Regions from separate parts of the Modestobacter sp. SSW1-42 genome, predicted to be linked through region 2. Evidence: predicted binding sites of a transcription regulator. Region 2 holds the regulator's gene; the other holds the start of a gene.
What was found. Region 2 encodes LexA, which represses DNA repair genes until DNA is damaged. Its sites were predicted from a motif close to TCGAACANNTGTTCGA; they were not measured.

Region 1: ACGBYP_RS18340 (DUF222 domain-containing protein) is a predicted target of LexA. The motif match lies at 2,872-2,887, and genes of this name have one in related genera.

The regions. Positions count from the first base shown of each region.
Region 1 covers NZ_JBISCA010000005.1:211,183-219,584, forward strand. Annotated here, with positions in the region: gene ACGBYP_RS18330 (amidohydrolase family protein) at 1-747, shown strand, start outside; gene ACGBYP_RS18335 (DUF6518 family protein) at 932-1,582, shown strand; gene ACGBYP_RS18340 (DUF222 domain-containing protein) at 1,640-2,854, opposite strand; gene ACGBYP_RS18345 (hypothetical protein) at 3,035-3,238, shown strand; TPP riboswitch at 3,243-3,352, shown strand; gene ACGBYP_RS18350 (alcohol dehydrogenase catalytic domain-containing protein) at 3,343-4,353, shown strand; gene ACGBYP_RS18355 (MFS transporter) at 4,386-5,633, shown strand; gene ACGBYP_RS18360 (maleylpyruvate isomerase family mycothiol-dependent enzyme) at 5,640-6,302, opposite strand; gene ACGBYP_RS18365 (FAD-dependent oxidoreductase) at 6,474-8,138, shown strand; gene ACGBYP_RS18370 (sensor histidine kinase) at 8,135-8,402, shown strand, end outside.
Region 2 covers NZ_JBISCA010000005.1:376,372-384,773, reverse strand. Annotated here, with positions in the region: gene ACGBYP_RS19020 (MFS transporter) at 1-7, opposite strand, end outside; gene ACGBYP_RS19015 (ArsR/SmtB family transcription factor) at 76-591, shown strand; gene hflX (GTPase HflX) at 661-2,151, shown strand; gene ACGBYP_RS19005 (phosphatase PAP2 family protein) at 2,262-2,990, shown strand; gene ACGBYP_RS19000 (hypothetical protein) at 2,962-4,029, shown strand; gene lexA (transcriptional repressor LexA) at 4,111-4,917, opposite strand; gene ACGBYP_RS18990 (LysM peptidoglycan-binding domain-containing protein) at 5,216-5,812, shown strand; gene nrdR (transcriptional regulator NrdR) at 6,101-6,601, shown strand; gene ACGBYP_RS18980 (vitamin B12-dependent ribonucleotide reductase) at 6,759-8,402, shown strand, end outside.

The DNA of each region.
Region 1 (8,402 bases), 170 kb from region 2:
GGCATCGGCCGGATCGTCGACGGCGGCGACGAGGTGGCGCGGGCGGTGCGCGAGCAGGGCCGGCGCGGGGCGACGTTCGTGAAGCTGATGCTGTCCGGCGGGATCACCAGCCCGGCCGACCGGGTCGACGGCGTGCAGTTCTCCGACGCCGAGATCCGGGCCGCCGTCGAGGAGGCCGACCGGCTGGGCCTGTACTGCGCGGGGCACGCCTACGCCGGGGCCGCGGTGCAGCGGGCGGTGCGGCTGGGCGTGCGCACGATCGAGCACGGCAACCTCATCGAGACCGCCGACGCCGAGCTGATGGCCGAGGCCGGCACGTTCCTGGTGCCGACGCTGAGCGCCTACGCGGTGCTGGCCGAGCGCGGACTCGAGTTCGGCCTGCCGGCCGACAGCATGACCAAGCTGGCCGCGGTGGCCGACCGGGGCGCCGCGGCCGTGCGCACCGCCGCCGCGGCCGGGGTGCGGATCGCGCTGGGCACCGACCTGCTCGGCCCGATGGCCGCCGAGCAGAACCGCGAGTTCACCCTGCGGGCCGCGGTGCAGTCGTCGTGGGAGGTGCTGGAGAGCGCCACCCTGGTGGGCGCCGAGCTGCTCGGGCAGGCCGGCCGGCTGGGCGTGCTGGCGCCGGGGGCGGCCGCCGACGTCCTGCTCTGCCGCACCGACCCCTCGGTCGACGTACGGGTGCTGTCGCGGCCGGAGGAGACGCTGGCGACGGTCGTCAGCCGCGGCCGGGTGGTCGCCGGCTGACCGGCCTCCCGCTCGGCGGGGCAGACGGCCTTGCGCCGCACCTGGCTCGCCGGCTCGGTGCTGTTCACGGCGGCACCCTGGCCAGCTGACGGGACGATCCCGTACCGGTTTCCCGCGCGCGCCGCCGCCGTCGTCGGCCCCGGACCTGCCACGCTCGCCCGCACGCTCGAGCGGAGGTGCACCGATGACGCAGCTGACCGTCTCCCCCGGCACGCGTGCGGCGGCCGGCCCCGTGCTGGCGGTCGCCGGCGGGCTGGTCACCGGCGGGTTCGCCGCCTGGGCGTACTACGGCGAGGCGTTCCGGCCGCTGGCGCACAGCTTCGGGCTGTGGATCGCGCTGCTGGCGCTGCTCAGCGCCCGGCGCCCGGTGCGCGAGGCGGTGCTGCGGTCGGTGCTGGCGCTGGCAACCGCAGTCGTGGCGTTCTACGTCGGCAAGGACGTCATGTACGGGATCGAGTACCCCGGGCAGCCGTACGCGGTGGACCTCGGCGAGCTCGTCCAGTGGCTGGTGCTGTCGGTGGTCGCCGGCTCGCTGCTCGGCTGGGCGTTCCGCCGGATCGGCCGCCCAGGGCACGCCGGCGCCGCCTCGACCGCCGCGGCGCTGGGACTGCTGCTCGCCGACGCCTACCGCCGCAGCTCGAACTACCCGGCGGACGCCGTCGTGGTGGTCGGCTTCGCCGTGCTGGCCGCCGTCGCGGTGCTGGCGGTCGCCGTCCGCTCGCCGCGGCAGCTCGCCGAGGTCGCCCTCTGGACGGTGCCGGCGGCAGCCGCCGGCTGGGTGCTCGTCTCGGCTCCCGACCTCCTCGAGCAGCTGCTGATCACCGGCTCCCTCTGACCCAGGCGGACGCCTCTCCCCCGGCCGCCCGGCCGCACCAACGAGGCGGCGAGCCGTTCAGGTCAGGAGGGAGCCGATCAGGATCTCGGTGCCGTCGGGTCTCCAGGTGCGCCAGCGGTGCCCCGGCGGCGCGCCGTCGTCGCGCTCGACCCGGAACCCGTGGTGGACCTTGGTGTGGTGCCGCTCGCAGAGCAGCGCGGAGTTATCCAACGACGTCTCGCCGCCGTTGATCCACTCGACGAGGTGGTGGACGTCGCACCAGTGCGTCGGCGCCCCGCACCCGGCGAACACGCAGTGCCCGTCCCGGTTCTCCACCGCCCGGCGCAGGTGCGACGGCACCACCCGGTGGGTGCGACCCACGTCCAACGGCAACCCGTCGGGCCCCAGCACGATCCGGGTGACCGTCGCGTCACACGCCACCCAGCGGGCCCGCGCCGCCGACAGCGTCGCGCCGAACCCGGTCCGAGCGGCGTCCGGGCCGGTGGACGGGTCGACGAGGTCCTCCAGGTCGACGGTGATCACGACGTGCGGCTTGACCGTCCGCAGCACCGGCAGGCTCCCGCCGGCGAGCTGGTTGTCGGCCAGCTGCACGAGGGCATCGGCATTCTGCTGGCTCCGGGTGCGGGTGTCGCCCTTCGGGCGGTCGGCCTGCACGATCGACTCGAGGGCAGCCTGCACCTTCTCCCCACCCACCGCATCCAGGTCGAACCGACCCGTGACGCTGCCATCAGCGTGCTTCGCGATCGACAACCGCCGCCCCTCGGTCGGGTCCGGTTCGGCGCCGTCGGGATCGAGTGCGGCCTCGAAGGCCCGCACCGCGACGACCAGCGTCTGATGCGGCGCCTCGGCTGCCACGGTCGTCCATGCCTCGTCGAACGGCGCCAGGTCGATGCCCTGCTCCTCGGCTCGGGCCCGTTCCGTCGCGCCGACCGCGTGGGCCACCACGTCCACCTGCCCCGCGCTCACGGCACCCTCGGCGAACCCGTTCGCCAGCACCGGGAAGTGCTCCAGCACCCGTCCCGACCGCACGATCCGCGACGCCTCCGCTGGTGCGAGCCGAGCGCGCCCGACCAGCCACGACCGCATCGTCCTGATGCCGTCGTGCTCCGCGGCCTGTGTCGCCTCTCCGTGCCGCACCGTGCGCGTGAGCTCGGCGCTGGCCCGGTTCACCACCTGCACCAGCAGGGCCACCCGGTCCAGCACCTGACCATCCGACAAGACGTGCAGCTCATCCGTCGCCAGGGCGTCGAGAGCCGACTGCAACTCGCTCACGACACCCCCTCAGCCGTTCGAACAGGTGTACGAATCCTATCCATGACGACCGACCAGAGCAACGCGAAACCGCAGGTCACATGCTCATCCACAGATGTGCCAGACCTCTTGACGCGCAACAGGTCAACCCGATCGGCGACCGGCCGTACGACGTCCCAGACCGCGCGGCAGACTCGCCCGGTGACGACCGACCCGGTGATCTGCTCGGCGAAGGGCTGCCGCGAGCCGGCGGCCTTCCGGCTGATCTGGAACAACCCGAAGCTGCACACCCCCGACCGGGAGAAGGTCTGGGCCGCCTGCGCCCAGCACCGCGACCAGCTCTCCGACCACCTCTCGGTGCGCGGCTTCCTCCGCCGCGTCGACCCCCTGGAGCAGCCCCGGTAGGTTCGCCCGTGCACACGGGAGCCCGGGCGCGGGCTGAGATGGCGGACGTCCCCCGCCGACCGTCCACACCTGATCCGGTTCATGCCGGCGGAGGGAGCTGCCCGATGCTCGCGGCGCGCTTTCACGGAGCCCACCAGCCACTCGCCCTGGACGACGTCCCGGTGCCCGACCCCGGCCCGGACGAGGTGCGCGTGCGGGTGCACGCCGCCGGCGTCTGCGGCACCGAGCTGCACTTCACCGACGGGCTGTACGCCCCGTCCCGGACGCCGATGACGCTGGGCCACGAGGCCGCCGGCGTGGTCGACGCGGTCGGCGCCGACGTCACCGGCTGGGCGCCCGGCGACCGGGTGGCCGTGTACTACTACCTGTTCTGCGGCCGCTGCCGCTGGTGCCTGCGCGGCCGGCAGAACCTGTGCCTGGCCCCGCGCGGCGTCCTGGCCTTCGCCGCCGACGGCGCGTTCGCCGAGCAGCTCGTCGTCCCGGCGCACTGCCTGGTCCGGCTGCCCGATGCGGTGTCCTTCGACGCCGCGGCACCGCTGTGCTGCGCGGGGACGACGGCGGTGCACGCGCTCACCGAGGCTGCGGTCGAACCGGGTGAGGTGGTCGTGGTGCTGGGCAGCGGCGGCGTCGGGTTGGCCGTCGTCCAGGACGCACGCCGGCGCGGGGCGACCGTGATAGCGGTCAGCCGCGACGCCGCCCGCCGCGAGGCCGCGCTGCGCTCCGGCGCCACCGCCGCGGTCACCCCCGGCGAGACCGCTGACGCGGTGGCCCGGCTCTCGGGCGGGCAGGGCGCGGACGTCGTGGTCGAGCTGGCCGGGGTGACGGCGACCCTGGAGCTGGCCACGAGCGTGCTCGGGCGGCGCGGGCGGCTCGTGCTCGTGGGCTACAGCGCCGACCCCCTCACCGTCAGCCCGCTGGGGATGGTGGTCGCCGAGCAGCGCGTGATCGCCAGCGTCGGCAACACCCTGGCCGAGCTGGAGACCGCCGTCTCGCTGGCCGCCACCGGCCAGCTGAGCCCGCCGGTCGCGGCGACGATGCCGTTGTCCCAGGTCAACGATGCGCTCGACCGTCTTCGAGCCGGCGAGGTGACCGGCCGGCTGGTCCTGCACCCCTGACCCTTCGGGGGGCCGTGCAACCATCGACCCCCGTGGCCCGACGCAACAGCAAGGCCGACCCGCTCCCCCGCGAGGTCGGCGTCCTGGCGATCGTGGCCTTCGTCGTCGCGCTCGGCTTCGGTGTCGTGGCCCCGGCCATCCCGCTCTTCGTCCGCGACTACGGCGTCGGGACGACGGCCGTCGGCTTCGCGATCAGCGCGTTCGCCTTCTTCCGGTTCGTCTCGGCGTTCGGCGGCGGGGCGCTGGTCGAGCGGGTCGGTGAGCGGGTGGTGCTCGCCGCCGGGCTCGGGATCGTCGCGGTGACCAGCGGGCTGGCGGGGCTGGCCGGCAACTTCCCGCTGTTCGTCGCGCTGCGGGCGGCCGGCGGCATCGGCAGCGCGATGTTCACCGTGGCCGCGCTGTCGCTGCTGCTGCGCACCTCACCGGCGGCCTCCCGCGGCCGGGCCGCGGCCACGTACCAGGGCGGCTTCATCCTCGGCGGCATCGCCGGCCCGGCCGCCGGCGGCTTCCTCGCCGAGATCTCCCCCCGGGTGCCGTTCTTCGTCTACGCCGCGTTCCTGCTCGTCGCCGGCAGCGTCGCGCTGGTGCTGCTGCGCCCGGCGGCGCTGCCGCCGGCCGACCCGCCGGTCACGCCCGCCGTCGACCAGGGCGGGGGCGGCGAGCCCTCCACCGCCGCGGTGCCCCCACCCGGCACGGACGGCGGTGGGCTGCGCGCGGCGCTGCGCTCGCGGGCCTACCTGGCCGCGCTCGTGGCCAACCTCGGCGTCGGGTGGGTGCTGTTCGGGGTGCGCAACTCCCTGGTGCCGCTCTACGTGACCGAGGAGCTGGGCAAGACCGTCGCCTGGGCCGGCGCAGGCCTGCTCGCCGGGTCGGTGGCCCAGGCCCTCGGGCTGCTGCGCGCCGGGCGGCTGTCGGACACCTGGGGACGCCGGCCCTCGCTGCTGGTGGGCACCGGGCTCGCGACCACGTCGATCGCCGTCCTGGTGCTGCCGCCGGCCACGGGCGTCTTCCTGCTGGCGATGGCCACCTTCGGGCTGGGCGCCTCGTTCCTGGCCAGCGTGCCCGCCGCGATCGTCGGCGACGTGAGCCCGGCCAAGGGCGGCAAGGCGGTGGCTGTCTTCCAGATGGTGGCCGACCTGGGCGCCGTGGCCGGCCCGCTGGCCGCCGGCTGGCTCACCGACACCTATTCCTTCCAGGTGGCCTTCGCCGTCAGCGCGGGCGTGCTCGGCCTGGGGCTGCTCGCCGCGCTGGCGATGCCCCGCACCGTCACGCCCGCCTGACCCACCTCACAGCCAGGGCGCCAGGGTGGGCAGCGGGCCGTCGGCCTGCAGCCCGGCGCCGTCGCTGCGGCCGGTGATCCAGGCGGTGACCGCCGGCAGGGTGCCGGCCACGGCCAGCGCGCCGGTCCCCCACTCGCGGTCGCCGGCGAACAGCGCCACGTCGGGGACGGTGTCGCGGGCGTCCCACTGGCGGAACACGTCGTCGACCACCGCGGCCAGCACGTCGTCGGGGACGTCGGCGAACCCGATCCCGGCGTCGAGGTCGATCGCGTGCACCCACACCTCGCGGGCCCGCAGCCAGGGCAGGTCGGCGGCGGGGACGACGTGTCCCTCGCCGGTGCGCACCTGCGCGCTCCACACGTCGTCCGGCACCGCACGCACCGTCTCGGCCAGCCGCTGGGTCGCGGCCAGCACCGCGGCACGCAGCTCCGCCGGCGGCAGGCCGGCGAGGTCGTCGGCCACCTGCTGGGCGACGCCGGTGCGGGCCTCGGTCAGGTGGGCGGCCAGCGCGTCCGCGCCGTGCGCCACGTGGGCCAGCACCTGCGCGCGGGTCCACCCGGGCAGCAGCGACGGACCGTCGAACTCCTCGTCGGTGAGCCGCCCCAGCGCCGTCCCGAGGTGCTCCTCCCCTCGTCGCCACCGGTCCAGCTGCTCGGTCGGCGCGGTCATCGGGTCTCCTCGGGTCGCGGGGCGGGACGCCTCCACCCTGCCGCCTGCGACCGGTCGCGGCGAGCGGAGCCCGCGCGGCTTCCGGTGGCGGGTGCGAAGGGGTTGGATGGAGGTGCCACCGGGAGCGGCCCCACCGGGCGCCCGCCCCGGCGGCCCCAGACCGGAGGTGCCGTGCCCGCTCGCCCCGTCCTGCTCACCGTCGACGACGACCGCACGGTCAGCCGCGCCGTCGCCCGCGACCTGCGCCGCCACTACGGCGACCGCTACCGCGTGGTGCGCGCCGAGAGCGGCGCCGACGCCCTGGCCGCGCTGCGCGAGCTCACCGCCCGCGGTGAGCTCACCGCGCTGCTGCTGGCCGACCACCGGATGCCCGGCATGACCGGCGTCGAGTTCCTCGAGCAGGCCATGGACCTGGTGCCCGGCGCGAAGCGGGTGCTGCTCACCGCGTACGCCGACACCGACGCCGCGATCAGGGCGATCAACGACGTCGACCTCGACCACTACCTGCTCAAGCCCTGGGACCCGCCGGAGGAGCAGCTCTACCCGGTCCTCGACGAGCTGCTGGAGCAGTGGTCGCGCGCCACCCCCGCGCCGTTCGAGGGCCTCACGCTGCTCGGCCACCAGTGGTCGCCGGAGACCCAGGAGCTCAAGGAGTTCCTGGCCCGCAACCAGGTGCCCTACCGGCACCTGCAGGGCGAGGACGCCGCCGCCATCCGCACCGCCGCCGGGCTGGAGGACGACGCCGCGCTGCCGGCCACGGTCCTGCCCGACGGCACCGTGCTCAGCCGCCCGTCGCTGCGCGAGGTGGCCACCCGCTGCGGGCTGGCCACCACCGCCGGCAGCCCGTTCTACGACGTCGTCGTGGTCGGCGCCGGCCCCGCCGGGCTCGGCTCGGCGGTGTACGCCGCCAGCGAGGGGCTGCGCACGCTGCTGGTCGAGCGCACCGCCACCGGCGGGCAGGCCGGGCAGTCCAGCCGGATCGAGAACTACCTCGGCTTCCCCCAGGGCGTCTCCGGCGCCGAGCTCGCCCAGCGGGCCCGCGACCAGGCGGTCCGCTTCGGCGTCGAGGTGCTCACCGCCAGCGAGGTCACCGCGATCACGCCCAACGGCGACGGCCGGGCGCTGAGCTTCGCCGACGGCAGCCAGGTCACCGCGCACGCCGTCGTCCTGGCCACCGGGGTCTCCTGGACCCGGCTGCCGGCCCGCGGCGCGGAGGACTTCGCCGGCCGCGGCGTCTACTACGGCGCCGCCGCGCACGAGGCCGCCGACTGCCAGGGCGAGGAGGTCTACGTCGTCGGCGCGGCCAACTCGGCCGGGCAGGCGGCGCTGCACTTCGCCAAGTTCGCCAGCCGGGTCGTGCTGCTGTGCCGCGGCACCGACATCCGGGCCAGCATGTCCGAGTACCTGGTCGCCCGGATCCTGGCCAACTCGGCGATCGAGGTGCTCACCTGCACGCAGGTGGTCGCCGTGGAGGGCACCGACCACGTCGAGCAGCTGGTGCTGGCCAACTCCGCGAACGGGCACACCACGACCGTGCCGGCGTCCCGGCTGTTCGTCTTCATCGGCGCGCAGCCGCCGACGTCCTGGCTCGGCGACGACTTCGCCCGCGACGAGCGCGGCTTCCTGCGCACCGGCCCCTCGCTGCTGGACGCCGAGGGCCGCCCGCCGCGGGGCTGGCCGCTGTCGCGCGCGCCGTACCACCTGGAGTGCTCGGTCCCCGGGGTCTTCGTCGCCGGCGACGTCCGCGCCGAGTCGGTGAAGCGGGTCGCCTCCGCCGTCGGCGAGGGCGCCATGGCCGTCACGCTCGTGCACCGCTACCTGGAGGCCATCGGATGACCGCGACCAGCCCGCAGATCAGCACCGCCGAGCTGCGCACGCTCTTCCTCTTCGAGACCCTGGGCGAGGCGGAGCTGGCCTGGACCGCCGCCCGCGCCGACATCCGGGTGTTCGACGCCGACGTCGTCGTCTTCTCCGAGGGTCAACCGGCCGAGTCGCTGTACGTCCTGCTCGAGGGCGGGCTGCTGCTCACCAAGCACGCCGACGGCGAGGACGTCGTCATCAACGACACGACCCACCGCGGGGCCTACTCCGGGGCGACCC
Region 2 (8,402 bases):
TGGTCACGGGCGCAGCCTGAGCATGGGATTGGGAAGTGTCAATCACTGCTCGGCGCGTCGCCCTAGGCTGGCCGCGTGAGCGGAGCTGCAGGAGAGGGGCGCCGGCGGGCCACCGACGCCGAGGCCCGGGCGCTCGCCTCCGCCGTCCGGCTGCGGATCCTGCGGCTGTGCCGCGACACCGCGCTCACGAACAAGGAGCTCGCCGCCCGGCTCGACCGCAACCCGGCCACCGTGCTGCACCACGTGCGCACCCTGCTGCAGACCGGGTTCCTGGCCGCCGAGCCCGAGCGCCGCGGGCCCCGCGGCGCTCGGGAGGTGCCCTACCGGGCGACCGGCAAGAGCTGGCAGATGGACGGCGCCGGCGGCCCGGGACCCCGGCGCGACCCCGCGCTGGGCGCCTTCCTCGAGGAGGTGGCCGAGGTGGGGGAGCGGCGGCTGGAGAGCACCCGGCTGGCGCTGCGGCTGACCGCGGCGGAGAAGGCGGAGCTCGAGGACCGGATGCAGGAGCTGCTCGACGAGTTCGTCGCCCGGCCCGCCGACCCGGACGGGCAGAAGTGGTCGCTCTACCTCGGGATGCACCCGGAGCTCTGAGGTGTTGTACCGGGCACGATGCAGACAACTCGCTCGCCCCGCACGCAGGGGCATGCCACGCTGGAGACGATGACGACAGCCCAGAACCGCGCGATCCTCGCTGACGCCGAGGCCCGGGCCGACAAGGCCGCCCGCTCGCGCGAGACCACACCCACCCCCGGCGAGTGGGACCTCCCCGGCGAGACCCCCGGGTCCTACGCCCTCGAGGAGCGCGGCGCGCTGCGCCGTGTCGCCGGCCTGTCCACCGAGCTCGCCGACGTCACCGAGGTCGAGTACCGGCAGCTGCGCCTGGAGCGCGTCGTGCTGGTCGGCGTCTGGACCGAGGGGACGGCGGTCGACGCCCAGCGCTCGCTGGCCGAGCTCGCCGCCCTGGCCGAGACCGCGGGCTCGGAGGTCCTCGAGGCGCTCGTGCAGCGCCGCGACAAGCCCGACGCGGCCACCTACGTCGGCTCGGGCAAGGCCAACGAGATCCGCGACATCGTCGCCGCGACCGGCGCCGACACCGTGATCTGCGACGGTGAGCTGACCCCCGGCCAGCTCAACCAGCTGGAGAAGGTGCTCAAGGTCAAGGTCGTCGACCGCACGGCCCTGATCCTCGACATCTTCGCCCAGCACGCGACCAGCCGGGAGGGCAAGGCCCAGGTCGAGCTCGCCCAGATGCAGTACATGCTCCCGCGCCTGCGCGGGTGGGGTGAGTCGCTGAGCCGCCAGGCCGGTGGTCGTGTCGCCGGCGGTGGCGGCATCGGCACCCGTGGCCCCGGTGAGACGAAGATCGAGACCGACCGGCGGCGCATCCGGTCGCGGGTCAGCAAGCTGCGCAAGGAGATCGCCGGCATGGCGACCGCCCGCACCACGCAGCGCAACTCCCGCGACCGCAACGCGACGCCGAGCGTGGCGATCGCCGGCTACACCAACGCCGGCAAGTCCAGCCTGCTCAACCAGCTCACCGACGCCGGTGTGCTCGTGCAGGACGCGCTGTTCGCCACCCTGGACCCCACGGTCCGGCGGGCGGAGACCCCCGACGGCCGGGAGTACACGCTCACCGACACGGTCGGCTTCGTCCGGCACCTGCCGCACCAGCTCGTCGACGCGTTCCGGTCGACGCTGGAGGAGGTGGCGGCCAGCGACCTGCTGCTGCACATCGTCGACGGGTCCGACCCCGACCCGCTGGGCCAGATCAACGCCGTTCACGTCGTGCTCAACGACATCGACGCGTCCTCGGTCCCCGAGCTGATCGTGGTCAACAAGGTCGACGCGATGAGCGAGGAGGACGTGCTCCTGCTCCGTCAGGCGCTGCCCGGCGCGGTGTGGGTCTCGGCCTGCACCGGCGAGGGCATCGAGGCGCTGCGCGACATCATCGCCGCGCGGCTGCCGCACCCCGCGGTCCACGTCGAGGTGCTGGTGCCCTACGACCGGGGCGACCTGGTCGCCCGGGTGCACCGCGACGGTGAGGTGCTCGAGGAGGTCCACGAGGCCGAGGGCACCCGGCTGGTGGCCCAGGTCGACGCCGGCCTGGCCGCCCTGCTGGAGCAGTACCCCGCGCCGGCCCTCGAGGCCTGAGCGAGGACCCTGCTGCCCGCCCCGGCAGCGGGACGACAGGGCCGTGCCGCACTGCGGCACGGCCCTGTCGCGTCTCCGGGGCCGGCCGTCGGGGCCGGTACGGTGACGCGGTGGCCAGGAGCGGAGCGTCGCGACCGCTGACCCGGCCCGGGGACGCCGCCGCGCCGGTCACCGGCACCGGCCGGCCGCCGTGGTGGCTGCTCGGCGCCGCCGCCGTCGTCCTGGTGGCGGTCACCGTCGACCTGCTCGCCGGGGGCGTCCTGGAGGCGCTGGACCTGCGGGTGTCCACCGTCGTCGACCGCTGGGACCTGCGCGACTCCGCCGCCTACTGGCCGGTCTGGGTGTTCACCCAGGCCGGGGGGCGCGGCACGGTGCTGGTCCTGCTGGCCGCCCTCGTCGCCTGGACCGCGGTCCGCCGGCGCACCTACGTCCCCGCGCTGCGCATCGTCGTGGCGCTGGTGCTGCTCACCGCCGTCGTCTACGCGTTCAAGTGGGGCACCGGGCGGACCGCCCCCGAGTACCCCGGCTCGTTCTTCCACCGGGGCGGCGGCAGCTACCCGTCCGGTCACGTGGCCAACGCGGCCCTGATGTGGGGGGTGGCCCGCTGGCAGGCCGTGGAGTTCGGGCTGCCGCCTTGGGTGCAACGGGCCTGCTGGCTGCTCGCCGTCGTCGGGCCGTTCGTCACCGGCGTCACGATGGTCGCGCTGAACTTCCACTGGGTCACCGACGTGGTGGCCGGGCTGGCCGTCGGCGTGCTGCTCTTGGGCGTGGTTCATGCGATCGACGCGCTGCCGGTGTCACGCTGGGCCCGTGCCAGAGCGGGCCGACAGCAGGGTTGACCGCGCCCGCCGCCGGACCCGGGTGGCCGGGGCGGCGCTGAGCGCACCCCTGGGCGCCCTGGCCGTGCTGCTGCCGGCGACCCCCGCCGCCGCCGACGACACCTACGGCGCGCCCACGACCCGGTGCGAGATCACCGACGAGCGGCTGCCGGAGATCTCCGGGCTGGTCGGGGTCGGGAACGCGATGCTCGCGATGAACGACGGCGGTGACCAGGCCGAGGTCTACGTGCTCGACGGCGCCTGCGCGGTCGGCGAGGTGCGCACCGCCGCGGTCGACCCCTACGACCCCGAGGACCTGGCGCTCGGCGCCGACGGCACCGTGTGGCTGGCCGACATCGGCGACAACGACCAGCAGCGGGAGACGGTCGCGCTGATCGGCCTGCGTCCCGACGGCAGCAGCACGCTCACCCGGCTCACCTACCCCGACGGCCCCCACGACGCCGAGGCGCTGCTGCTGGCCCCGGACGGGACGCCGTACCTGGTGACCAAGGAGGTGCTCGGCGCCAGCTCGGTCTACCGGCCGGCCGAGCCGCTGGCCGACGGGGTGACGCTGCCGATGACCCGCGTGCTCGGGATGGGCTTCACGCTCACCGGCACGCCCGGGGGACCGGTCGGGCGCGCCGGACAGCTGCTGGTCACCGGCGGCGCGGTCTCCGCCGACGGGCAGCGCATCGCGTTGCGCACCTACACCGACGCCTACGTGTGGCCGCTGGCCGACTCCGACGTCGCGGGGGCGCTGAGCGGGCCGCCGGTGCGGGTGGCGCTGCCGGACTCCCCGCAGGGCGAGGCGATCGCCTTCGCCGGCAACGACCGCGACCTGCTGGTGACCAGCGAGGACCTGCCGGCCGTCGTCACGCTGGTGCCGGTGGCCGCCGCCGCGGCCCCCGCCCCGGCCACGGACGCCGCTCCGGACGACGCCGCTGCCGCACCGCTGGACCTGGGGGGCGGCGTCAGCCCGGTCACCGCGGGGCTGATCGCGGCCGCCGTGGCCACGCTGCTGGTCTGGATCGGCGGCCGGCTCCGCCGTCGGCAGGGCTGAGCGAGGACCTCCTCGCCCCCCCCCGCCTCCTCTCAGGGGCCGCTTCGAGCCTGCGAGGAGTGGGGGAGAGGGCGTCCTCGCTCAGACCCGGCGCAGGACGGTGACGACGCGGCCGAGGACGGTGGCGTCGTCGCCCGGGATCGGCTCGTAGGCCGGGTTGTGCGGTATCAGCCAGACGTGCCCGTCGCGGCGCTTGTAGGTCTTGACGGTGGCCTCGCCGTCGATCATCGCGGCGACGATCTCGCCGTTCTCCGCGGTCGGCTGCTGCCGGACGACGACCCAGTCGCCGTCGCAGATGGCGGCCTCGACCATGGAGTCACCGGCGACCTTGAGCATGAAGAGCGTGCCGTCGCCGACCAGCTCGCGGGGCAGCGGGAACACGTCCTCCACGGCCTGCTCGGCCAGCACCGGGCCACCGGCGGCGATCCGGCCGACCAGCGGCACGTACGTGGGGGTGGGGGTGGTCTCGTCGGTGCCGGTCGCGGCGGTCGGCGTCTCGGCCGGGGACTCGGTCATCACGCTGGTCTCGCCCGGCATGCGGACGTCGAGGGCGCGGGGCCGGTTCGGGTCACGCCGCAGCCAGCCCTTGCGCTGCAGCACCGAGAGCTGGTGGGCCACCGAGGACGCCGACGACAGGCCCACGGCCTCGCCGATCTCGCGCACGGAGGGCGGGTAGCCGCGGCGGTCGATGGAGTCGCGGATGACCTCCAGCACGCGGCGCTGGCGCTGGGTCAGGCCGTCGCCGGCCTCCCCGCGCTCGGGGAACTCGCGGACGGCGGCGACCGCTCCGCTCCCCGCGGTGGTGGCGTCGGTGCCAGGGGCGTCGGTCGTCGTGCGGCTGCGCCGCGAGGACCTCGTGCCTCCTGCCGTGGGGCCGTCGGCCGCCATGTGTCCTCCTCGTCCGGCTGCCGGGGCAGCAGTTCCCGGTCGCTGCCCGGCACCGGAGGGCCGGGAGCAGTCCGGTCAGCGATCTCGGGTGCACGGTAGCGGGTCACACCGGTGTAGTTCAAACACCTGTTCGAAGGAGTCGCGCGTCCAGGGGTGGACTTGTCGGAGGGATGCGGTAGACATCGCACAGACGTTCGAATCGAACAGGCGTTCGAGGCGGCCGCTGCCTCGGGGGGACCGCCTGGGCGCACCGGGCGTCCGACGACGTCCCACCGCCAGACCTCCAGGAGTGCCCCCGATGGTCAGCCCACAGCTCGACACCCCCGTCCTCTCCGTGGTGCCCGTCCCCCCGGTCCCCGCCGCGCCCGTGCGACGGCCGGCCAGGCCCGTCGCCCGGGTGGCGCCGTCGTGCTCCGAGCCGCTCGCCGGCCGGGGGCCGCAGCCGGTCGCCCCGGTCACCGGGCGCCGCGACCCGGTGCGCCCCGGCGCCCGGCCGGCCCGGCTCGACGGCCTCGCCGCCGGCCGTCCCGTCCGGGGTGGCTGCGCGGTCGAGGCGCGCCCCGTCGTGCGGGTGCGCCGCCGGGGTGTCGACCGGCCGCCGCCGGCGCCGCTGCGGCTCACCGCCCGTGGCCGGCGGGTCGTCGCCGGGCTGTCGATGGCGATCGGGCTGTCGGTCGCCGCGGCCACCGTCGTCACCGTCGAGCTCGGGCGCGAGACCGGACTGCAGCTGGCCGGCTCGAGCACCGTCGTGGTGCGGTACGGCGACACGCTGTGGTCCATCGCGCGCGACGTCGCCCCCGACGAGGACCCCCGCGCCGTGGTCGACGCCATCGTCGAGCTGAACGGTCTGTACAGCGTCGACCTGATGCCCGGCGCGGAGCTCCAACTGCCCTGAGCCGCGCTCCGGCGACCCTGGGTCACACCGTCTCCCGGCGTGGCGTGGCGAAGTGCCTGGTGCGGGCGGTGCTGCTGCGACGAGGGGCGACGCGCCGGACCCCAGGGGTTGCACCTGTAGTGGTGCGGGGCTAACCTCACCCCAACATCTTGTGTGACAGAGGTGTAGTTCTTCTCCACAGGCGCTTCCCCAGGTCAGCCCCAGGACATCCACCGGATGTCCCCCGGGCGGTCCACAGGAGACGTCACCACGGTCGCCCCGGCGGCCCGCCGATCGAGGAGGTGCCCGGTGCGCTGTCCGTTCTGCCACAGCCCTGACAGCCGGGTCGTCGACTCGCGGGAGACCGACGAGGGCGCCACCACACGCCGCCGTCGGTCGTGCCCGGTCTGCGGCCGCCGGTTCACCACCGTGGAGGAGCCGGTGCTCGCCGTCGTCAAGCGCAGCGGCGTCAGCGAGCCCTTCGACCGCAACAAGGTCATCGCCGGCGTGCGCCGGGCGTGCCAGGGGCGCCCGGTCGACGAGGGGCAGCTCGCCGTCCTCGCCGCCAAGGTCGAGGACGCCGTACGGGCCACCGGTGCCGCCGAGGTCCCCAGCAACGAGGTCGGCCTGGCCATCCTCGGGCCACTGCGCTACCTCGACGAGGTCGCCTACCTCCGCTTCGCCAGCGTCTACCGCTCCTTCTCCTCCGCGGCCGACTTCGAGAAGGAGATCGCCGAGCTCAAGCGGCTCCGGCCCGAGGTCGCCGACAACGGTCCACCCGGCGACGACGCCGGGTCGCCGGCCGGCTGACGCCCCGCCCGCCTGCCGCGCACCGCCTGCCCGCTCCGCAGCTCACCGCCCGCCCACCCGGGCCCGCCCGCACCGCCGGGCACCTCCACCACCGGCTCCCGGCAACCGCCGACTCAGCAGCCATCCAGTTCAGCACGCCTCACCAGGGGAGCACGCTTTGACCGAGACAGCCGACCGCCTCTCTCCCAGCCGGAACCGCCGCACCGCAGGCAAGGCCCCCGTCCGGGGCAAGGGCCTGAAGGTCAAGCGGGTCTTCACCACCGCTGGGGTGCACCCCTACGACGAGGTCGTGTGGGAGCGCCGCGACGTCGTCATGACCAACTGGCGGGACGGCTCGATCAACTTCGAGCAGCGCGGGGTCGAGTTCCCCTCCGAGTGGAGCATCAACGCCACCAACATCGTCACCACGAAGTACTTCCGTGGTGCCGTGGGCAGCCCGCAGCGCGAGACCAGCCTGCGCCAGCTCATCGACCGCGTCGTGCTGACCTACGGCGCCGCCGGTCGCGAGCACGACTACTTCGCGTCCGAGGCCGACGCCGAGGTCTTCGAGCACGAGCTGACCTGGATGCTGCTGCACCAGGTGTTCAGCTTCAACAGCCCCGTGTGGTTCAACGTCGGCACCGCCTCGCCGCAGCAGGTCAGCGCCTGCTTCATCCTGGCCGTCGACGACACGATGGACTCGATCCTGAACTGGTACCGCGAGGAGGGCCTGATCTTCAAGGGCGGCTCCGGTGCCGGCCTGAACCTCTCCCGCATCCGCTCCTCCAAGGAGCTGCTGTCCTCCGGGGGCACGGCCTCCGGCCCCGTCTCCTTCATGCGCGGCGCCGACGCCTCCGCCGGCACCATCAAGTCCGGTGGCGCCACCCGCCGCGCGGCGAAGATGGTCGTGCTGGACATCGACCACCCGGACATCGAGGAGTTCATCGAGACCAAGGCGCGCGAGGAGGACAAGATCCGCGCGCTGCGGGACGCCGGGTACGACATGGACCTCGGCGGCAAGGACATCACCAGCGTCCAGTACCAGAACGCCAACAACTCCGTCCGCGTCAACGACGAGTTCATGCGCGCGGTCGAGAACGGCACCGAGTTCGGCCTGCGGGCCCGCTCCGACGGCTCGGTCATCGAGACCGTCGACGCCCGCGAGCTGTTCGGCAAGGTCACCAAGGCCGCCTGGGAGTGCGCCGACCCGGGCATCCAGTACGACGACACGATCAACGACTGGCACACCAACCCCGAGACGGGGCGGATCAACGCCTCGAACCCGTGCTCGGAGTACATGAGCCTGGACAACAGCTCGTGCAACCTGGCGTCGCTGAACCTCATGAAGTTCCTCAAGGACGACGGCACCTTCGACTCGAAGAACTTCGTGAAGGCCGTCGAGCTGATCATCACCGCGATGGACATCTCGATCTGCTTCGCCGACTTCCCGACCGACCCGATCGGTGAGACCACCCGCGCCTACCGCCAGCTGGGCATCGGCTACGCCAACCTCGGCGCGATGCTGATGGCCACCGGCCACGCCTACGACTCCCGTGGTGGCCAGTCGCTGGCCGCGGCGATCACCTCGCTGATGACCGGCACCGCCTACCGCCGCTCGGCCGAGCTGGCCGGCGTCGTCGGTGCCTACGACGGCTACGCCCGCAACGCCGAGGCCCACGCCCGGGTCATGCGCAAGCACGCCGCGGCCAACGACGCGATCCGCCCGGTCGGTGCCGACGACGCCGACGTGCTGAAGGTCGCCACCGCCCAGTGGCAGGAGGGTCTGGCCATCGGCGCGGAGAACGGCTGGCGCAACGCGCAG